2 linked regions of the Pontiella desulfatans genome follow. Each later gene encodes a partner of the first gene's protein in a complex. Links are inferred from orthologs where the notes say so. Each region holds a gene or a part of one and is shown on either strand. Other genes may lie near its edges. The genes, in order: uvrA and mfd.

Region 1 (11,171 bases):
ATTTTGATCATGGGCTTCTTGCTGGCCATGTCTTTTTTCTCGCAGGAGGAAGGCACCGGCGACTTCCAGCGCCGCGGTGTGCTGACGCTCATCGTCACCGCCGTCCTCTGCATCTGCCTGGCCATCCTTGCAACGGCCAAGTTTTGGTTCAAGCACCTGTGGAAGAAAAACTCCACCCACGCGCGCCACAAGCAACACACGAAGCACCACCCCGCAATGAGGGAACGCGAGTTCCGCCGCCAACGCCCCTAGATTTTCCCATCATTGGTTCTTGAGCCACCTCGGGGATAGGCCGACAATGCGTACCCATGAAAATCGTTTGCGCAGAAACCGTATTGCTTGGCCACGAGGCTTTTTCCAACGCGGGGAAGACCGAGGTCATCCCCGACCGCGAAATCACACGCGAGCACCTGCTCGATGCCGACGCGCTGATTATCCGCTCTAAAACAAAGGCCACCGCCGAACTATTGCACGACACCCCCGTCAAGTTTGTGGGGACCGCCACGGCCGGCACCGACCACATCGATGCCGGGTGGTTGCAAAAACGCGGCATCTACTGGTGCGCCGCGCCCGGATGCAACGCCAACAGCGTTTCCGAATACCTGGTCGCCGCCCTGCTCACCCTCAGCCGCCGGCATGGATTCGATCTCGCGGGAAAAACGATCGGCGTGATCGGCTGCGGCAACGTCGGAAGCCGGGTGGTGAAAAAATTTCATGCGCTGGGCCTGGATGTGCTGCGCAATGATCCGCCGCTGGCCGCCGTCTCGCCCGACCCCGACTTTATGCCGCTGGGAGCCGTTCTGCCGGAGTGCGACATCGTCAGCCTGCATGTTCCGCTGGTGAAACATAAGCCTTGGCCGACCGAGCGCATGGCCGACTACACCTTCTTCGAACAACTGAAACCCGGGGCCATCTTCGTGAACGCCGCCCGGGGCGATGCCTGCGACTACGACGCACTGCTCGATGCGCAGGCCGGCGGCGCCGTCTCCCGCATGGTGCTCGACGTGTGGACGCCCGAGCCGGCCTTCCGCTCCGACGTCCTCAAACGCGCCGACCTCGCGTCGCCGCATATCGCCGGCCACTCCTACGAAGGCAAGCTTAACGGAACCGTGGCCTGCTACGACGAACTCTGCAATTTCTTCGAGATCCGGAAAACGTGGAACGTGGCCTCCTCCCTGCCCGTCGCCGAGGTTCCAACCCTCGAAATCGATTGCGCCCACCGGGACGACGAAGAGGTGCTGCACAAGATCGTGCAACAAGTCTACGACATTGAGACCGACGACCGGCTAATCCGCGAAGCCGCCGTCCAGGGCGAAATCGAACGGGCCCGGAACTTCGATGCCCTGCGCAAGAACTACCGCACCCGCCGGGAATTCCACAACACGGAGGTCGCACTGCCCAATGCCTCCGCCGGCCTGCAGCGCAAAGTGGCTGCGATGGGTTTTAAGAGACGTGAGGCGTGAGGCGTGACAAGGCAAGCCTACCGCATAGGCCAAGCCCATCACGATTCACGCCTTACTTTTCACTTTCCAACCATTCGACAAACAGATTGCCATAGTGAAACGTGATCTCGTCGCCGGGGTCAATAGCCCGCAGCGCATGGAGTTCTTCGCCATCGAATTCCGCGTTCGGTTCGCAGGAGTGGTTCAGGAATTTCAGGTTGGTATACCCGTTCACGCCATATTCAACCCCGTCCTCGTCCGTGACCCAAAGCACATAGGTATCGTCCTCCTCGGTACGATGGCCATGGTAGGTTCCAATCTTCGCGCCTTTATCGATGGGTTCAATGGCGTAGACCCCTTTTCCATGGATGCGGCTATCCCGCACCTCCAGCTTGTGCATGTTCGGCATATCGCCCCCCCCACAAACGCCTTATCCAGATCGACGGCCGTCGATCTGGATAAGGCGTTTGTGTGTTTGTTAATCCAGTAATTCCTTCAAATATTGCCCCGTGTAGGATTTCGCGCACTTGGCCACTTTTTCCGGCGGCCCGGAAACAACCACGGTTCCGCCATTGATGCCGCCGCCGGGTCCGAGGTCGACAATGTGGTCGGCGCGCTTGATCATGTCGAGGTTGTGCTCGATCACGATGACGGTGTTGCCCTCGTCGCGCAGGCGCTCGAGCACCTCCAGCAGCTTGTGGACATCGGCGAAGTGGAGGCCCGTGGTCGGCTCGTCCAGGATGTAGACGGTCTGCCCGGTCGAGCGTTTGCTCAGTTCGGTCGAGAGCTTGACGCGCTGCGCCTCGCCGCCGGAAAGCGTTGTGGCGGGCTGGCCGAGTTTGAGATAACCCAACCCCACCTCGCAAAGCGTCTTCATCTTGCGCTGGATCTTGGGCACCGCCTCGAAAAATTCGAGCGCCTCGTTGATCGTCATATCGAGCACGTCGGCAATATTCCTGCTTTTGTAATGCACTTCGAGCGTCTCGCGGTTGTAGCGTTTTTCATTGCATTGCTCGCACGGCACATAGACATCCGGCAGGAAGTGCATCTCGATCTTGAGGATGCCGTCGCCCTTGCAGCGTTCGCAGCGTCCGCCCTTGACGTTGAAGCTATAGCGACCCGGCTTGTAGCCGCGCATCTTGGAAGCAGGCAATGTGGCGAACAGGTTGCGGATATCGGTGAACGCCCCGGTGTAGGTGGCCGGGTTCGAGCGCGGCGTGCGGCCGATCGGCGACTGGTCGATCACGATCATCTTATCGACAAAGTCGAGCCCCTCAACACTCTTGAACTTGCCGGGTGCATCCTTCGATCCATTGAAATGCCGCGCCAGCGCGCGCTTGAGCGTGTAGTCGGTCAGCGTACTCTTGCCGCTGCCCGACACCCCGGTCACGCAGGTGAAGAGGCCGAGCGGGAAACGGGCATCCACCTTTTTCAGGTTGTTGGCCTCCGCGCCCTTCAGTTCGATCCACCCCTTGAAGGGTTTCGTCCGTTTTTCCGGAACCTCCACCTGCAGCTCGCCGCGCAGATACTTCGCCGTCAGCGTATCGGCCGTCATCAGCTTGTCGGTCCTGCCCGCAAAAACCACCTCGCCGCCGTGGCGCCCGGCGGCGGGGCCGAGATCGACCACATAGTCGGCCGTGCGGATCGTCTGCTCGTCGTGCTCGACCACAATCACCGTGTTGCCCAGGTCGCGCAGGCCTTGCAGCGTATGGATCAGCCGGTCGTTGTCGCGCTGGTGCAGGCCAATGCTCGGCTCGTCGAGCACATAGACCACGCCCACCAGCCCCGCCCCGATCTGCGTTGCCAGCCGGATGCGCTGCGCCTCGCCGCCGGAGAGCGTGCCGCTCTCGCGGTCGAGCGTGAGGTAGTCGAGCCCCACGTTGACCATGAAGCCGAGGCGCGACCGGATCTCCTTGAGGATTTCCTTGGTGATCAAGGTTTCTTGCTTGGTCAGCTTGAGCGCTTCGAAAAAGCGCTGCGAATCGATCACCGAATCGGTGATGATTTCGCGGATATTGCGGCCGTTCATGGTGCAGGCGAGCACCGCCGGGCGCAGGCGCGAGCCATTGCACTCGGGGCAAATCCGCTTGGTCATGTAGCCGCGCAACCAGTGGCTCATCGCCTCGCTCTCGTTGCTTTCCACCCGCTCCATCAACATCGGGAAAACGCCCCGGAACGGCTTCTTGATCAGGCGGCGGCGCATGTAGTATTCAATATCTTCGTCGCCCGTGCCATGGAAGATTTCCTTCTGCACCTTTTTCGGAAGCTCCTGGAACGGGGTGCGCGGATCAATCCCGTGCCGCTCCGCCACCGCCTGCAATAGCTTTTTATGATAGATGATCATCCGGTGCCCGCCATAGCGCCACGGATGCACACAGGACTCGATGGCCAGCGACGGGTCCGGCACCACCTGCTCTTCGTCGAACACCATTTGCGTGCCGAGGCCATGGCAGGTCGGGCAGGCACCATACGGACTGTTGAACGAAAAGTGTCGGGCTTCGAGCTTATCGAAGCTGATCCCGCAATCGTTGCAGGCGTTATGCTCCGAAAAGAGCCGCTCTTCCCAGCCGCCATCCCCGGTGGCCACCAGCGCCGTCACCAAGCCCTCGGCCTGCCCCAGCGCCAGCTCGACCGAATCGGTCATGCGGCTGCGGATGTCGTCCGAAACCGCAAGGCGATCCACCACCGCGTCGATGGTGTGCTTGAACGTCTTTTTCAGCTTCGGCACGTTTTCGATTTCGTACACCTCGCCATCGACGCGCGCGCGGACAAAGCCCTGCTTGCGGATCTGCTCGTAGACCTCCACATGCTCGCCCTTGCGGCCGCGCACCATCGGCGCGAGGATCATCAGCTTGGTCTTGGCGGGCAGCTGCATCAACTGCTCGACAATCTCCTCGGCGCTCTGGCTGCTGACGGGCTTGCCGCATTGGTAGCAGTGCGCCTTGCCAATGCTCGCATACAACAGCCGGAGATAGTCGTAGATCTCCGTCGTCGTCGCCACGATCGAACGCGGGTTCGAACCCGCCGTGCGCTGCTCGATCGATACCGCCGGGGATAGCCCTTCAATGTAGTCCACATCCGGCTTCTGCATCTGCCCCAGGAACTGGCGCGCGTAGGCCGAAAGGCTCTCCACATATTTGCGCTGCCCCTCGGCATAGATGGTGTCGAACGCCAGCGACGACTTGCCGGAGCCGCTCAGCCCCGTCACCACCGTCAACTCATCGCGCGGGATCTTTACATGCACATCCTTCAGGTTGTGCTCCCGCGCCCCCGCCACGTTTATCCATTGTTTAGCCATGCCTGAACTCCAGCATATTGGATGCAACGAATGTAGGAAAAACAACGAATAACTAGCGGCATGCGGGATTCGTTGTTTTTCCTACATTCGTTGCTGGATTATTATAGGGATTTCTTTCCGCGATAGGTGAACAGCTGCTCCCACTCGTAGGTTTCATCGCCACTGTAGATGTTGAGCGCATCGAGGATCTTTTGCTGCATGTGCATCGTCAGGCGGCGGCCCTTGCGGCCTTTCTGGATCTGCTTGTGGGTGATGAATCCCGGAGGGGCAATCGATACGAGATCGTTGTTCTTAATGTTCTTCTCGGTCATGATGGCATCCAACGGCTGGGTGCCGACGTTCATTTCAATTTCTTCAGTCATAGTTTCCTTTTGCATAGCGTGTCGTTTAAAACACGAGCCGTGAGCCGTGAGCCGTGAGCCGTGAAAATCACGCTTCACCCATCAATCGTCACGCTTATTCTTTTCCATTAAAACATCAACTTCTTCCATGATTGCATCGACCGACAAAAGGTGGGCGAGCTTCATGAGCAACTGCTTCTTACCAAACAATCCCTTCACATAATAGGGAATATGGGTGCGGAACTGGATGCAGGCGGCCTGCTCCGCCGAATATTTTTTCGCACGGCTCGAAACCTCCTGCTTCAGCTCATTCAGCTCCACCAACCGCCGCAGGTGCTCCGCCATCATATCGCGGCGTTCCGCGAGCGACGGTAGCAGGCGGGACGCCTGCGGTACGGCATTTGTATCGCAGGCGTCCTGCCTGCCCCGCCGAATGGCCTCGAAAATCCACGGATTTCCAATGGCGCCTCGGCCGATCATCACACCGTCCACGCCGGAAACCTCGACCATCTTTTCGGCATCTTCCGGCGAATTGACGCCGCCGTTGCCGATGATTGGGATTTTCAGCTGCTGCTTCATCTCGGCGAGCTTTTCCCAATCGGGATCGCCGCCGTGGAAATGTTTTGCGAGACGGGCGTGGACGGCGATCATATCCGCCCCGCTTGCCTCGACGACCTTTGCGATTTCGAGATGGTCGGCGGTGTCGTGGTTGAATCCAATGCGGGTCTTGACCGAGACCGGCAACGCGACGGCGCCTTTCACCGCTTCGATAATCTTCGCCATGCGCGGCAAATCCTTGAGCAGCGCCGCGCCGGCGCCGCGCGACACCACCTTCTTGACCGGGCAGCCGCAATTGATATCGATCCAGTCGAAACCGCCCTCTTGCTCCATGATTTTTGCGGCTTCGGCCATGCGCTGCGGATTCGCCCCGAAAATGTGTCCGGCAATGGGATGCTCGTTCTCCGCAGGCTTTAGCACCTCGAAGGTTTTTCCTCCGTCGCGGCAAAGCCCTTCCGAGCTGGCGAGCTCGGTATAGACCGCCCCGGCGCCGTGCTCGAGGCACAGCGTGCGCATCGCGGCATCGGTGTAGCCCGCCATCGGGGCGAGCACCACGGGAAAGTCGATTACCACGGAGCCAAACTGGAGGGGGGATAATTTCATAAGAAAAGTATGTAGTTCCGCCTTTAGGCGGCCAGTCCCATCAAGCCATTCAACCAAAACCGCCTAAAGGCGGAACTACATACCTTACTTTAAGGGGGAAGGACAAACCTATAAATCCCGACCGATGCACCAATTGCCTGCAATTTGAAATCGGAATTCCGACTTAGAAGCGATTTAATATCCGGATTAATACGGAGGTTATCGATGACCGGATTCATTATTGTATTGGTATGCATTGCTGGCTCCATCGCCTGGGGCATCACCGCAGGCCGGAAGCGCCGCAAGGTACAGGAAGAGCAGGATCGCGAACGCGGTTGATCCCACAAAAAAGGCGGCCAAAAGCCGCCTTTCCCTGTCTACATTCCGTTCATCAATGATCGTGAGCGCATCGTTGCCGCGCCCTACTCCTTATAACCTGACCAAGTGCCGTCGAGTCTGCTGCCATAGCCAAATCGACCAATCTCGACAATGCCTTCCATCGTAGTACTGGTGAACTCGGCGATGCGTATCGCGATATAGTGGACATCGCCAACACTAAAATTGCTTGGATCTGTGTCACTTATTAGATGGAGGGTGTGCAAAGAACCGTTCAGCCCCCCTTGAACCGAAAAGTTCCCGTAGAGGCTATCCACGGCAGTGCCGGTGATTGAATCACCAACATGAACCAGATTCAGGTCTATCATGGAAACCTTGCCTGAAACTGTTTCCTTGCACGACCCAGTCCACCTGCCGTTCATCGTAATGGCTGAAGACGAACCGCTGTCATCAGGAGGAGTTGTGTCCCCGCGGCCACCGGAAGAGCTATCGTCATCTCCTCCGAGGCACCCAGCCACCACGAAAGCCATGCAAAACGTGGCAACCCATACTACCCAGTGTCGCGCTATAATCATCCACATGTTCTTCATCAATTCATTCCCTTTCCACAACTCCACGTGATTCTTACAGCTAAAGACTGAGCTGAATAGTTGTTTCTGACAAGATATTAAGCAATTCTATGATGGTAACGCACGCGACAACAGTGCGAAGTCTCCCCAAGTAATCTCGGCGCGGGCAAGTTCAACTTTAAACTACACGATTATTTCGATGTCGATCCCGCCGTGCGTGAAGCACCCACCGTGAAACTGGAAAACTTAAACATGAATGGATACATTATGAAGGGCGACGCTCTGCCGGAGCCACCATGCTCGGAATGGCTTAGACAGAGTCTCTTGCAATACACAACCTATTGCCGTGTTAATTCAATACGACGCCATCCATCATCAAAATGCGCAGCCGATCCTATCCATGTGTCATTGACGACGGCACCTGAGAATTTCGTTGCGGTATTAGAAAAATCCCCATTCACAACGAATGATAAGTTATTCCCGCTAACCGACCCCTGGAGGTTATGATCGCTAACTAAATTCTCCGCAGACATCATTCCGCTGACCGAACTTCCGTACTGTGTTAAAGACAAAGAAAAGGAATACCCACTCGCATCAAGTCCAGACCACATTCCTGTAACATCCACACTTGGCTCGGTATCTCCTTCTTCGCTCTCACATCCTGACAAACCTACAACCAAACTGGCCGTTGCAGCAAATACAACCGTTCGCCTAGCGAGTTTCCACCATTTATTTTTCGTTTTCATTGCCTAAACCTTGGGTTGAGACTGGATTCAATTCAACATACAAAGAACCCCACCTCGCATTGCTCGGGTTATTGAGCGGTTACATTGAACGTAAAATCGTACTGGCGACCGTATGAACCATCTACTGAATAGAGTTTCCCCGTGATCCTGCCTGAAATTGTTGCCCCAGCCGCTGTAGATGATCCCGAGTAAAACTCAATAGTGATACTGCTTCCTTCATTCAGGGAGTTAAGACCTCCCTCGGCAGTAGAAGTATTGGAAACCCAGCTGTTTGGGGTCTGGCTATTGCATTGGACAAATTGAGGAAGGCTGTCCCCGGTTGCGGAGGAAATGTCTACCGAAAAATTAAATGGCCCGCCGGTAGGGGAAGTGCCATATACCGTAAGATTTCCACTTGAAACCGTACCTATCGATGCGACAATTTCTCCAGTTCTTAGTTCAAGCGACACCTCTCCATTATTGCCTGAGCTATCGTCGTCACCACACCCTGTTATGGTCATGATCAAGGATATGGCTGTCATTAATGAAACTGTACGACCTGCTACTCTACACCATTCTATTTTCATTTGTTACCGTTCCTTTTTTGGCTGGGTAGTAGCCTACAACAACTCCACCCAAGTATTTTATCAATTCCTATACATACATAACAATTAGCAGTATCCATACCAGATACAAGCCATTATTTATTGAAGACATCTTGAAAACACATTCTTTATTCCACCTAGCAAGTAATGAAGCTAAAGCCCCTGCCCGATGAGACGCACGGCATTTTGAACCTGACCCATTCTATACTGCATGCTAACTTGGTGGGAGAAACATGAAGGAGTTGCAACATGATCAGCCCCCCCAAAGCCTATGAAAACATTTCTTTCTTAAACAGTGCCTACTGCCGCCCGGTGCGGCTGCAGCTCGAATACCTGCATCCGGAAGTAACGATGCAGGAGGAGGGCGTGAAGTCCACCATCGTCCTGTTCGGCAGCGCACGCATCCCCTCGCCCGAAACCGCGGCCGACTGCAAAAACCCGAAGCTGGCCGAACTGGTACCCTATTACGAGGAGGCGCGAAAATTCGCGGCCATCGTCAGCACCACTTGCCAGACCAACCACGAATGCGAATATGTGGTCGTCACCGGCGGGGGCGGCGGCATCATGGAAGCGGGCAACCGGGGGGCCAACGAGGCCGGCTGCAAGTCGATCTCGCTCAACATCCAGTTGCCGTTCGAGCAGGAGGCCAATCCCTACGTAACGCCCGAGCTCAACTTTGAGTTCCACTATTTCCACATGCGCAAGATGCACTTCCTGCAGCGCGCCAAGGCCGTCGTCATTTTCCCGGGCGGGTTCGGCACCTTCGACGAGCTGTTCGAGGCGCTGACCCTGATCCAGACCAAAAAGATCAATCCCATGCCCGTCATCCTCTTCGATGCCGGGCACTGGAAAAAGCTCATCAACTGGGAATACCTCGCCGAGTGCGGCCTCATCAGCCCCAACGATCTCGACATCATCACCTTCTGCGACAAGGCGGAGGATGCATGGAAGGTGATCACCGACTACTATGCGTAAAGGTAGTGCACGGCTCTTTCCCCGAAAGGCCGCGCAGCCGACACGAGCATGTGGGGCGGGCTTTCCAGCCTGCCCTTCCCGCGACTACGCAGGCTGGAAAGCCTGCGCCACGATTCCGCCTTGTTTGAGACTTCATTACAAACGAGACTTTGGCACAGCGTGAATCCAGCAACGAATGAATGGAACACGAAGTGGGGCTGGCGCGGAGCGACGGCAGCGAAGCGGCAACCAACGAATCCGTCCCACCGCAAATTCGTTGCTTTCCATTCATTCGTTGCTCAACTCCAATTCAGAGGGGAAGTCTAATGCATGAAAAATCCAGCGCAGCTGGTGGGGGACTAAAGGCGGGATTACAAACCTTTCCACGCCATTGCACCGCCATCCAACTTGCGCTTTAATCGTTTCCATGAAACCGAAGGACATGATTAAGCTGGGTGTGCCGCAGGGTCCGGCGCTGAAGGAAGCGATTGGCGCGGCGCGGAAGGCGGCGGCGAAGGGCGTTAAGAAGCGCGAGCTGCTGGAGCAGGTGAAGGCGGTGCTGGAATCGCCTGCCGACTTTGCTGAGGATGAGGTTTTTGGCGAACTGTCGAAAGCACTGACGGATAATCCATCTGCCCGTCCCGCAGAGGTGTTCGAGCCGCGCGAATCGCGCGCGCCCTACCAGGTTTGGGGCGAAGGGCTGGACGCGAGCGCCATCGAGCAAATGAACAATGCCACCGATCTTCCGGTCTCGGTTGCGGGTGCGCTGATGCCGGACGCCCACATGGGGTATGGCCTGCCGATCGGCGGGGTGCTGGCCACGCAGGATTGCGTGATCCCGTACGCGGTCGGAATGGATATTGCCTGCCGCATGAAGATGACGGTGATGGATCTGCCGGTGTCGCACATTCGCGGCGAGGAAGGGCGGTTGCGCAATGCGCTGGAACGCGAGACGGAGTTCGGTGTCGGCGCGGGTTTTTCGAAACGCCACGAGCACGGCGTGATGGATGCCGACTGGTCGGTGAGTCCGGTGACGAACAAAAACAAAGACAAGGCTTGGTTTCAGCTCGGTTCGAGCGGGTCGGGCAACCATTTCGTGGAGTTCGGCACGCTAACGCTCGAAGAGCCGGAACTGGGGCTGGAGGCCGGAACCTATGTGGCGCTGCTGTCGCATAGCGGGAGCCGCGGCACGGGCGGCGAGGTGGCGAAGCACTACAGCCGGCTGGCGATGGAGCTGCATCCGGAACTACCGAAACAGTTGAAGCACCTGGCGTGGCTAGAGCTGGATTCGGCCTATGGCCAGGAATATTGGCACGCGATGCAGCTGATGGGCGAATATGCCGCCGCCAACCACGAACTGATCCACCAATCGATCGCCAAAATCCTCGGCGCGCAGGTGTTGGCCGATGTGGAAAACCACCATAACTTTGCCTGGAAGGAAAAACACTTTGGCCAGGAGGTGGTCGTCCACCGCAAGGGGGCGACCCCCGCGACGCAGGATACGCTCGGCATCATTCCCGGCTCGATGGCGACCCCCGGCTTCGTGGTGCGCGGCAAGGGCAATGCGGCATCGATGAATTCCGCCTCGCACGGCGCGGGGCGCGCGATGAGCCGCACGGCCACCAAAAACAGTTGCACGTGGAGCCAGGCCAAAACGTTTTTGGCCGAAAACGACGTGGTGCTGATCTCCGCCGGACTCGACGAGGTACCGATGGGCTATAAGGATATCCACGAAGTGATGGCCGCCCAAACCGACCTCGT
Region 2 (11,550 bases), 3.7 Mb from region 1 along the record:
CCATACCGGACATAGGCATTCTTCACCCCGGCGTTTTCGGCCACCGCCAAGTCGGTATAGTTGTCGCCCACCATCCAAACCGTGGCCGCATCCATGCCGGCCGCTTCCATGCAGGCAAGGATTCCGTCGGGTTCCGGCTTGAGGTTAGGCACATCCCCGCCACCGATAATCGAGGTGAAGCGGTCCGCCAACCCAAAATGTTCGAGAATCCTGCGACTCGGTTCGCCGGGCTTGTTGGTGAGCAGCGCCACCTTGTGGCCCGCCTTCACCAGCTCGGCAATTCCGTCGGCGACGCCGTCGTAGAGATAGGTATGAACCACCAAATGCCCGGCATAGTAGGCCTTGTTGATCGCCAGCGCTTCGTCAACATCCACCTCCGCGCCCTGCAACGATCGCTCCACCAGTTTCCGCACACCGTTGCCGACATATCCGCTGACGGTTTCAAGAGGCAAGGGAGCCAATCCATAGTGGCATCGCATATGGTTGATCCCCGCCGCCAGGTCGGCGCGGGAATCGATCAAGGTTCCATCCAAATCAAAAATCAAAAGCTGTGGTTCCACTATTGCATCTCCGATAATTTGAGTAGCTCGCGCCAGGTGTGCACGGCGACATCCACCGGATAGTTGACGGGTTGGTTGTTATCGACCGCCACCACCCTTGCGCCGGCGGCGCGGGCGGCCTCGATTCCGATCAACTGGTCTTCAAACACCAGCGTCTTGAGGGGATCAACCCGCAGCTTTTGCGCAGTGACCTCGATAATCTCGGGATCGGGCTTGCGGTTGACGACATCGCTTCCCGTGGTGATGCAGTCGAAAAATTTCAGCACGTCGGCCTCTTCGAGGGCCGGCTTAACAAAACTGAACGGCGAGTTGGTCGCCAGGGCCATTGGCTTTTTCCGATGCCACAACTCGAGGAACTCGCGCGCGCCGGAAAAGAGTTCGGCCCTGAAGATTTCCTGCACCCGCCCGCGCTTGTATTCCAGCACTTTGGCTGGATCCAAGCTCAGACCGTATCGCTCGTTGAGGGTTTCGGCGTACCACGTGCTATGCTTGCCGAAGAATTCGTGATGCTCGTCCGGCTTCAAGGAATAGCCGCTATGGGCCAGCACGGCATCGGAAAACGCCTGCGCATGGTATTTCCCCGAGTCGATCAGGGTGCCGTCCAAGTCCAAGATAAATGCATCATAGTCCCATAGCTTCATGGTTCAGCATCTCCCTAGCATTTTTTACAACTTCGATTGTTTCCACCATTTTAATACTCTCCAAGTCCTGCTTGGAATAGTTTTTCACCAAGGAATTCCTCAACACCCGGTGCTGCCCGCCATAAGGCCCCACCCGCATCGGATCGGTCGGGCCGAAGATCGCCAGGCACGGCGTCCCCGCCGCCGAAGCCATGTGCATCGGCCCCGAATCGACGGTTACCACCAGATCGGCCCGTTGCAAAACGCCCCCCAGCTCCAGCAACGACGTCTTGCCGCACAGATTGGTGGCCGATCCCTCCGGGAGGGCGTTTTCAATCCTCGTGCAGGTTTCGGTATCGTCCGGGGAACCAACCAAGACAATCTGGGCATCGAGATGCTCGCCGAGTTCAACAAACCGTTCCGACGGCCAGTTTTTCGCCTCGTGCCGGGAGCAGGGTGCGAACACCACCACCGGATGCTTTTCCAGGCAGGGGAAATCGACCACCGGAAAGCGGATCGGGAACTCAAGCGGTTCCTCCGGCTTACCCAGAAAACGGAGCACATCGAGATTTTCCTCGACCGCATGCCGGTTCTTGTTTTTTTTCCCGACGACGGTGGAATAGAAAAAACGCGCTCCTTCGCGCTGGCCCGACGTGCCAAGGATCCGGGCGCCTTTCGAGCGCTTGGCCATCCGGCAGACCATGGCGCTCTTCAGCAGGCCCTGGAAATCCACAACCAGATCATAGGTCTCTTCCCGGAGTGCGTTGCGGAAATTCCCAAAACTGGAGAAGAGGCTTTGGCGTGGAAAGGGAATCACCTTCCGCACATCGGAAAAACAGTCCACCAAACCGGCATATCCCGAGTTCACCACCCAATCGATCTCCGCTCCATAGGCCTGCTTCAGCAGATGCACCGCCGGCAAGGCGTGGAACAGATCCCCCAGCGAACTGGTTTTGACGATCAGGATCCGCATCTCGAAACGTCTAGGCCGCGCCGCAAAGGGTGAGAATTACAGCCTTTTGGGCGTGGAGACGGTTTTCGGCCTCGTCGAACACAATCGACTGCGGACCGTCGATCACCTCCGCGGTCTGCTCGCAGCCGCGGATGGCCGGCAGGCAGTTCATGAAGATGGCATCCGGCTTGGCGTGCGCCATCAGCCCGCTGTTCACCTGGTAGGGCATGAACTTGGCGATCCGCGCCGCTTCCTGATCCTTCGGAATATGGTAGCTCATCCAGGAATCGGTGTAGACCACGTCGGCATCCTTGATGGCCTCCACCGGATCGTCGGTCACGAATACGGAACCTCCGGAGCCGGCGGAAAATGCCGCGCAGTCGGCCACGACGTCGGCGCGCGGCGAATAGTCCTCGCCCGCCGGGGAGCCAACGCTCACATGCATGCCCATCTTGGTTCCGCCGAACATCAGCGAGTGCGTCACGTTGTTGAACCCGTCGCCGAGATAGGCCAGCTTGAGCCCCGCCAGCTTTCCCTTCTTTTCTTCGATCGCCTGAAGGTCGGCGAGAATCTGGCAGGGATGGCTGTCGTCGGTCAGCGCGTTGATCACCGGAACCGTGGCATACTCAGCCATCTCCAACAGATCGTCGTGCTTGAACAGGCGCGCCATGATGACATCGACGAAACGCGAAGCGGTCTTGATGGAGTCGCTGATGCTCTCCTTGCCGCTGCCCATCGGTGAGTTGCCGGTGTGGTAGTAGATGGCGTGGCCGCCCATCTGGGTCATGCCGGCCTCGAACGAAAGGCGCGTTCGCAGGCTGGGTTTTTCGAAAATCATCAGCAACGTCTTGCGCGCCATGGCATCCTGGTAGTTGGCCGGGTTGGTTTTCACATCCCGCGCCAAATCCAATACGTCCCGGATCTTCTCCGGGCTCCATTCCTTCAGTGAAATCAAATGTTCCATAGTTTACCTCGTGATACGTGGGTCGTGATGCGTGAGTTATGAGTCGTGAAAAAACCACGTCTCAATCGTCACGTTTCACGTTCCCGGTTTGTAGTCGTCGTAATATCGGTTCACCTCATCCTGCCGGCCGAAAGTCGTTAGGATCAGGGCGGCGCGGATCCACATGCCGTTGCGCATCTGGCGCCAGTAGACCGCGCGCGGGTCGTTGTCGATATCGGTGCTGATTTCCTTGCGGCGCGGCAACGGATGCAGGATCACACAGGTATCCTTGATGATGTCCATGTGCTCGGCGCCGATACTGAAACCCGAAGTATCGATCGTGCTGCTTTCGCCTTCGGCGTCCCATTCGTCCTGGATGCGGGTCATGTAGATGGCATCCGCGATCGGCATGATCCCGGCGAAATCCTGCGTCACAACATACCGGGTTCCGGCCTGGTCCAGCAGATGCAGGATATCCTGGCCAATCTGCAATTGTTCCGGAGCCACGAAATAGAGCGTCACATCCTTGTAGAGCGTCAGCATCCAGGCCAGCGAGCGCACCGTCCGGCCCCGCATCAGGTCGCCCACGAAAACCACGTGCTTTCCATCCACTCCACCGATCTTCTCGAAACTGCGTTCGAGCGTATAGATGTCCAGCAAGGCCTGCGTCGGGTGCTGATCCGACCCGGAACCGGCATTCAGCACGGGAATCTCGCGGCCGGTATGCGCGAGCATCCAGGCCACACGTTCGGCAAAGCCGCCGACCGGATGGCGCATGATGATCATGTCGGCATAGGAGCTGAAGGTCCGGATCGTATCCTCCGGCGACTCGCCTTTCACCTCGCTCGAGGTCTTCGTGTCGCGCACGTCCATCGTATCGAGGCCGAGAATCTGGCACGCGGCGTTATGCGAAAGGTAGGTGCGCGAAGAAGGTTGCGCGAAATAGAGCATCGCCCGCTTATCCGACAGCAGGGTCTTCAGGAAGTTTGCCCCCTCGCGGCGTTTGTTGATGCGTTTAATGCGCGTGGCCAATGTGCAAAGTTCCTCCAACTTGGTGCGGGTGAACTGCTGCGCGATCAGCGTATGCGGTGGTTCCGACTGGAAATAGCCCCCCTTCTCCGTTAGCGGAAGAGCCTTGAAATCCTTCCATGAGATGCCGCTTAGTTTTTTATCCGTATCCATAATTTCCTTTGCCCCTTTCTCCAACAAGCTTCCAATAATAGCGGCCGAGAGAACAAAGTCCACCCTTCCAATCCGGGTTTTCTTCACCTACATTCCCAGCATGGCAGTCGAAGAGAACAAAACAAGCACCCCCGGGGTCGATCCGGCGGTGCTTAAAAGGTTTACCGGGAAACATGCGCGGGTGGTGGACGCCCCCATCTGCGCGCAAGCCCTGCTCTGCCGGGATATCTTCCAGATCCTCAAACAAAACGTGCTATGGATTGCCGCCGATGTCCGCGAAATGGAACGCCTCCACGAATCGCTGCGCACGCTTGTGGAAGATACCGCAGGCGCCCCGTCGATCCCGCCGCAAGACATCCACCTCTTCCAACCCATGGAAAAGGATCCCGCCGTCTTCGGGGAACACCTCAAACTTGTCCAATACCTCACCCCTCCCGGACCCCACGGAAAAAGTCACGATCGTGACATTTTCCGTGGGGTCCGGTTTATCATCGTCACCTGCCCGCAGGCGCTGGAGCAGGAGGTTCCGCTCGCGGGGGAATCCGAACTGGCGGTTCAAACGCTTAGGGTCGGGGAGGAACATCATCCTCAAACCCTGACCGGTTGGATGTCGGATGCCGGCTATGAATTTGGCGTGGAAGTCTACTCCCAGGGAGAGGCCGCGCTGCGCGGCGGCATTCTCGACTGCTGGCCCCCCGGCTCCCCCCGCCCCGTGCGTATCGAGTTCTTCGGCGACGAAATCGACTCCATCCGCTATTTCGATGACCAGACCCAATGCTCCATAGAGAAGATCGATTCCGTCCAGCTCCCGCAAATGGACTTTGGCTTTGCCGGCGAAGACTCCTGCCCAATTACCGACCTTCTCCCCGAAAACACCCTGATCGTTAATCCAGATGCGGCGGAAGATCTCGCCCAAAGGCGCAACGGCACCCATGAAGCGAGCCTGGCGGCTACTCGGCTTGAGCGAAGCGGGCAAGCAATAAATACCCGCTTTGATTTTTACGATACCGGACTCGTATCGGTTTCCTATGACACGCATCCGAAAGAGGCCGAACAGGCCCGCCGCCGGTTCGTGGATCAGCGCTGTGCCGATGCTTCCGCCGATTGGAGCGTGCATTTCTATTTTGAAACCCGGGGCACCCTGAACCGGTTCAGGGAGCTTTATGAAGAGCTGGAGGGGTTCGATGCGCTGCAACTGCACCACGGCGTACTGCACGAGAGCGCCATCGACCACGGCCGGAAATTCCTGATCGTCACCGAATCCGACTTCTATGCCTACCACACCAACCGCAACGCCCACGCCCGGAACGCCAAACGATTCCACAAGCAACAGGAACGCGTTTCCGAAGCGGCCGACATCCAGCCCGGCGATTTCGTGGTGCACGTCGAGCACGGCGTCGGCAAATATCTCGGCCTTGTCGAGACGTCCTTCAGCGGCAAAAGCATGGAAGTGCTTTGCATCGAATATGCCAAGGGCGAAAAGGTTTATCTCCCCGTCACGCAGGCGCACCTGCTCACCCGCTATAAAGGCATGGGCAAGAATGCGCCCAAGCCGCACACCCTCGGCGGACGGAAGTGGAAAAACGACAAGGCAGGGGCCGAGGAAGCCGTTCAGGATTTCGCCTCCCAGTTGCTGCTGACCCAGGCCGAACGCCAGGCGAAACGCGGCTACCGCTTCTCCAAGGATACCGCCATGCAGGCCGAATTCGAAGCGGCCTTCCCCTACACCGAAACGCCGGACCAGCTCTCTTCGTCCGATGAACTGAAACGCGACATGGAAAAACTGCGGCCGATGGACCGCCTGCTCTGCGGCGATGTTGGCTTCGGCAAAACCGAGGTCGCGATGCGCGCCGCCTTCAAGGCGGTGATGGATGGCATGCAGGTGGCGGTGCTCGTTCCAACCACGATATTGGCGCAGCAGCACTACGACACGTTTGCCGAACGCATGGCCGCCTTTCCCATCCGGATCGACATGGTCAGCCGCTTCCGCAGCCGCGCCGAGCAAAACAAGACGCTCGTCCAAACCCTCGAAGGCGAGGTCGACATCCTCATCGGCACCCACCGCATCCTCTCCAAGGATGTAAACTTTAAGAACCTCGGGCTCGTCATCATCGACGAAGAGCAGCGCTTCGGCGTCACCGCCAAGGAGCACCTCAAAGAGCTGCGCAAACAGGTGGACGTCATCACCATGTCGGCCACGCCGATTCCCCGGACGCTCTACATGAGCCTGACCGGGGTTCGCGACCTGAGCACCATCAAGACCGCCCCGCAGGAACGGCAGCCGGTCGATACCAACGTGATTCCCTACGACGAGGAGATTATTACCGAAGCCATCCGCGCCGAGCTGCACCGCGACGGGCAGGTGTTCTACCTGCACAACCGCGTCAAAACCATCCATCTCGTCGAAACCCGGCTGATGACGCTGGTGCCCGAAGCCCGCATCGCCGTTGCCCACGGACAGATGGGCGAAACGGAACTCTCGCAGATTATGCACGCCTTCGTTGAAGGCCGGTTCGATGTCCTGCTCTGCACCACCATCATTGAAAGCGGTGTCGACATACCCAACTGCAACACGCTGATTGTCGAAAACGCCGAGCGCTTCGGACTGTCCGATCTCTACCAGCTGCGCGGACGGGTCGGGCGCTCCAACCACAAGGCCTTCGCCTTCCTGATGCTCTCGCCCGGCGGCGACATGATCGATGCCGCGCGCGACCGCATGAACGCCATCAAGCGCTACACCGGCCTCGGCTCCGGTTTCCGCCTGGCCCTGCGCGACCTCGAGCTGCGCGGTGCCGGCAACATGCTCGGGGCCAAGCAGAGCGGCCACATTTCCGCCGTCGGGTTCGACCTCTATTGCCAGCTGCTCAAGCGCACCATCGCCATTTTGCAGGGCAAGAAGCCACCGCCGCTCATGGACGTGACCGTCAAGATCGACTTTCTCGACCTCTCCCCGAAAACCGGGACCGCGGCAAACGGAGCGTACATCCCCTACGACTATATCGAGGACGAAAACCTGCGCCTGCGCCTCTACCAGCGCATGTCGGCCCTGGCCACCAAGCAGGAAATCACCCTGATGAAGCGCGAGATCAAAGACCGCTTCGGGAGGCTGCCGCAGGAAGTCCACCGCCTCATGCTCATCGCCGAGCTACGCATCGTCGCTGCCGACCATGGGCTTAAATCCGTCATCGTCCGCAAGCGGCAAGTCATGCTCTCGGAAGACAAGCAATACCGCACCTTTGGCGGCATGCACCCGCGCCTGGAAGAAGACACAACCACCCCGATGCTGAAGGAACTGATCGAGCTAATCAAGAGGTAGGGACGACTGTCCTCAGTCGTCCGCCCCGAGCACAGGGCCGATCCACCGAACGGCGGGGTGGGACACCCCGCCCTACCCTGGGTAGGGACGACTGTCCTCAGTCGTCCGCCCCGTGCGCAGGGCCGATCCGCCGTGCGGCGGGGTGGGACACCCCGCCCTACCCTGGGTAGGGACGACTGTCCTCAGTCGTCCGCCCGTGCGCAGGGCCGATCCGCCGTGCGTCGGGGTGGGACACCCCGCCCTACCCTGGGCGATTCTCCCAAACGTAGGGCCAATCTTCGGGTTGAACACACAACCCCGCCCGAACCGGATTCATGCGGATGTAATGGGCCTTTTCGATGTAGCTTTCATCCTTGCGCAACCGATGGTCGAAGAAATCGCATTGCCATGAAACACCCAACATCCTCGCCGTATACTTCTTGAATTCCTTGATGCTCTTCAGCATTCCAACATCACGGTTAAAGCTCATGATGGCATGCAAGTGATCAGGCATGAGAACGAGCAGGTGCAACCAGAGATCGCCGCGTTCTTGATAGAATATAAGCGACCGATAGAGAACATCGGCAACCTCGTTGGTGCAAAGCTGGTTTTTACCCTTTGGTTGCGTATTGATCGTGATGAAATATTCCGCGCCATCCTCAACCCAGGAAGGAATTCCATGCGGCAGTGTTTTGCGTTCCGGCAACATGATTGGATGATGCAGCCAGATGAACGGGTTGGCAAATCCAAAAGGCAGGGACGCGTGTCACCGCGCGCCCGCCACGTGCGCAGGGCCGATCCACCGAACGGCGGAGTGGGACACCCCGCCCTACCCTACAACACTACCACCCCATCCCTTTTGAATAGGTGATTTTTCCGCGGGTTCGGGCAGGCGTTTGCTTGAGCTTGTCCTTATGGACGATCAATGCTTCCGAAAAAATGGCTTCGAGTGAATTGGTGAGGGTTCCGGTTGAGGAACAATCGATCCGGGAAAACGAACTCCAGAATTGTTCGGCAAAATGTTGGCAATACGTCGCATGCTTTTCATCGGTGTCCGTGATCGAGATGATCGGTGCATAGGAATTTTCGATGGCACTTGAAAAACCGCCGGAGTAACACTGATCCATCACACTCACGATCGTTAAGGCGCTGATCTTTTCCAGTAGCTGGCAATATTCCATGGCCGACATTGTTTGATCTCGGAAAGCCAACGTGATCGCTCCCCCGACCCGCTTGCCGTGGCCTGTGCAGTAGACAAAGAGGAGATCGTTGTAATCAACAATCCGGGAAAGAGCCGTCAACGTGTCCTTGAACATTTCATGATTCGAAGTGGTGGTTGGATATGGCCTGTCAGGGCTCATATCGGAACGCGGGTTTAGATGATTGAGAATAATAATGTCGGAATCGGAAAAGCCCGCGGCCTTAAACGCCTTGTAGGCCTTGCTGATATTTGTTCCGTGCAGGCGGTTGTTTTTGTCGGCATTCACGAGAACGGCATATTTGTTCTCCTTGCCCCGAACGGAAGCGGTTTCCATTTGTTTCAGGTTTTCACGAAACCGCTCCGGCGTTTGCAGGGAACGCGGCTCCTTGCCCATGGAATCCGGTTCGCTCAAGGGATTCCCTCCGGAGCCAATGCTCCAACAGACCAACAGCATGCCCATGCGCACGCCCGTGGAAATCCTGAATAAACCAATCCTACGCAAGACAACCTCCCATCCGGAATAAGCAGGAGAATACGCCGATTTGCATCGATTCAAAACACAAATCCCCAGAAGGACGCACTCCAGATCTTTATTCCCAAGCTTGCGCGAATTCGGTAGGTTCCGCCGCTATGCAAAAATATTTCAAAGGACAGCGCTGGATCAGCGAAACGGAGCCCGAGCTTGGATTGGGGCTGGTTGTGGACGCCACCGCCCGCACCGTGCAGGTGTTTTACCAGGCGGCCAACGAGATGCGGCACTACGCCATCAACATGGCTCCGCTCAAGCGCGTGCGCTTTGCCGAGGGCGACGAAATTGAATCGCGCGAGGGCACCCGGCTGACGGTCGAAACCATTACCGAGGAAAACGGACTGCTCCTCTACGGGGCGGCGGATGGCACGCAGCTGATCGAAGCCGACCTGTGCGACACCTCGAGCTTCGACCGGCCGGAAACCCGCCTGCTGGGTGGCCATGTGGATGCCAACGCCCTGTTCGACCTACGCGTGGCCGCGTTGAATGCGCGCCACCGACATGGCCAGCTGGCGGTGCGCGGCTTGCTGGGCGGGCGCGTCGACTTGTTGCCCCACCAGCTCTATATTGCGCAGGAAGTGAGCGCACGCCCCCTGCCGCGCGTCCTGCTGGCCGATGAAGTGGGCCTTGGAAAAACCATCGAGGCATGCCTCGTCCTGCATCGCCTGATGGTTTGCGGGTTGGTCCGGCGCGTATTGGTTCTCGTCCCGCACGCGCTCGTTCACCAATGGTTTGTCGAACTATTGCGCCGGTTCAATCTTTCGTTCAGTATTTTCAACGAGGAACGTTGCGCAGCGATCGAAGCCACCGAACCCGGCATCAACCCGTTCCACGACGACCAGCTGATCCTTTCGAGCATCGAGTTTCTCACGGAGAATCCGGAGCGCGCCACGCAGGCCATCGCGTGCGACTGGGATCTGCTGATTGTCGACGAAGCCCACCACCTGCACTGGTCGCCGGAACAAACCAGCCCGGAATATTGCGTGGTCGAGCGGCTGGCCGGTTGCATCCCGCGCCTGCTTCTGCTCACAGCCAGCCCGGAACAGATGGGGCTCGAAAGCCACTTCGCCCGGTTGCGGCTGCTCGACCCGCAACGCTATCCCGACTTCGAGACCTACAAGGTTGAGCATGATCGCTATGCCGAGGTTGCCGCGGAGATCGGGGAACGACTGGAGACGATGAACGAACAGGAACGGGCCGAAGCGCTGGATCGCCACGGCCCTGGGCGCGTCATCTTCCGCAACACGCGCAGAAACATGACCGGCTTCCCGAAGCGGATTCCCGACCCCATACCGATGGAGCTGCCGGAAGGCGCCGACACAATGGGGCCCGAAGATCCGCGCCTCGACTGGCTGCTCGCCTTCCTGCGCGAAAACCCCCAGGAAAAGGTGCTGGTGATCGGCCGGACCCGTTTCGAGGTTTCCGTGATTGTCGATGCCATCCGCAACCGCTCGGGGGTGGACGTGGCCCATTTCCACGAGCAGATGAATCTGGTGAAGTGCGACCGCCAGGCCGCCTGGTTCGCCGAACCGGAAGGCGCGCGCGTGATGGTGGTTTCGGAAATGGGCGGCGAAGGCCGCAATTTCCAGGTGGCCTCGCACCTGGTGTTGATTGATCTGCCGCGCGACCCCGAGTTGCTGGAGCAGCGCATCGGCCGCCTCGACCGCATCGGCCAGCGCGGCGATGTCCATATCCATGTGCCCTACCTGAAGGGAACGGAAGAGGAACACGTTGTGCGGTGGCTGCATGAAGGGCTCAACGCCTTCGCCGAGCCGGTCGTTGGAGGCTTTGAATTGCTGGAGCGCTTTGAAACCCGGCTGGATGACGTCACCGATGAAGTGATCGCCGAAACCCATGCGTTCTACGAGACCCTGCGCGCACAAATCGCCGCAGGGCGCGACCGTCTACTGGAGCTCTCGTCCTTCCGCCCCGACATCGGCAACGATGTGGCCCGGCAAATCAACGAATGCGAACAGTCGACCGACCTTGAAACCTATCTGCTGGAGATGTTCGAACACTACGGCGTACACGCCGAGGCGCTCGACGCCACCTCCTACCACATCCGCCCCGACCAAATGTTCGACGACTGGTTCCCGCTGAAACCCGAGGGCATCCGGATCACGTTCAACCGGGATGAAGCGTTGATCCGCCCGGACACCACCCTGATGAGCTGGGACCACCCGATGGTGACCGGAGCCGGCGAGCTGGTTATCGGGTCTGAACGGGGCAGTTGCGCCATGGCCGTGGACCCCACCCAGGAAACCCCGC

The links.
Region 2: the proteins of uvrA (region 1) and mfd are in contact, whole or in part, in a crystal structure (PDB 4DFC), measured with the Escherichia coli proteins. The link is inferred for Pontiella desulfatans from one-to-one orthologs.

What each region holds. Positions count from the first base shown.
Region 1 is NZ_CAAHFG010000001.1:102,538-113,708, reverse strand. Bases 1,721-5,106 are described here. They hold uvrA (excinuclease ABC subunit UvrA), read right to left. Parts: upstream 4,741-5,106; coding sequence 1,921-4,740; downstream 1,721-1,920. Other genes in these bases: E9954_RS00435 (hypothetical protein), read right to left, coding at 4,842-5,102; E9954_RS00445 (SET domain-containing protein), read right to left, coding at 1,721-1,851. Also shown: E9954_RS00455 (hypothetical protein), read left to right, coding at 1-252; E9954_RS00450 (4-phosphoerythronate dehydrogenase), read left to right, coding at 309-1,463; more of E9954_RS00445, read right to left, coding at 1,516-1,720; E9954_RS00430 (tRNA dihydrouridine synthase), read right to left, coding at 5,184-6,242; E9954_RS00425 (hypothetical protein), read right to left, coding at 6,644-7,147; E9954_RS00420 (hypothetical protein), read right to left, coding at 7,465-7,872; E9954_RS00415 (hypothetical protein), read right to left, coding at 7,941-8,438; E9954_RS00410 (LOG family protein), read left to right, coding at 8,706-9,431; E9954_RS00405 (RtcB family protein), read left to right, coding at 9,853-11,171. UniProt on the Escherichia coli protein: The UvrABC repair system catalyzes the recognition and processing of DNA lesions. UvrA is an ATPase and a DNA-binding protein. A damage recognition complex composed of 2 UvrA and 2 UvrB subunits scans DNA for abnormalities.
Region 2 is NZ_CAAHFG010000001.1:3,778,468-3,790,017, forward strand. What follows is about bases 4,009-7,773. They hold mfd (transcription-repair coupling factor), read left to right. Parts: upstream 4,009-4,357; coding sequence 4,358-7,573; downstream 7,574-7,773. Other genes in these bases: pyrB (aspartate carbamoyltransferase), read right to left, coding at 4,009-4,257. Outside these bases: E9954_RS13290 (HAD-IA family hydrolase), read right to left, coding at 1-560; E9954_RS13295 (HAD family hydrolase), read right to left, coding at 560-1,201; E9954_RS13300 (glycosyltransferase family 9 protein), read right to left, coding at 1,182-2,153; argF (ornithine carbamoyltransferase), read right to left, coding at 2,164-3,096; more of pyrB, read right to left, coding at 3,172-4,008; E9954_RS13320 (REP-associated tyrosine transposase), read right to left, coding at 7,815-8,261; E9954_RS13325 (C13 family peptidase), read right to left, coding at 8,395-9,255; E9954_RS13330 (SNF2-related protein), read left to right, coding at 9,384-11,550. UniProt on the Escherichia coli protein: Couples transcription and DNA repair by recognizing RNA polymerase (RNAP) stalled at DNA lesions. Mediates ATP-dependent release of RNAP and its truncated transcript from the DNA, and recruitment of nucleotide excision repair machinery to the damaged site.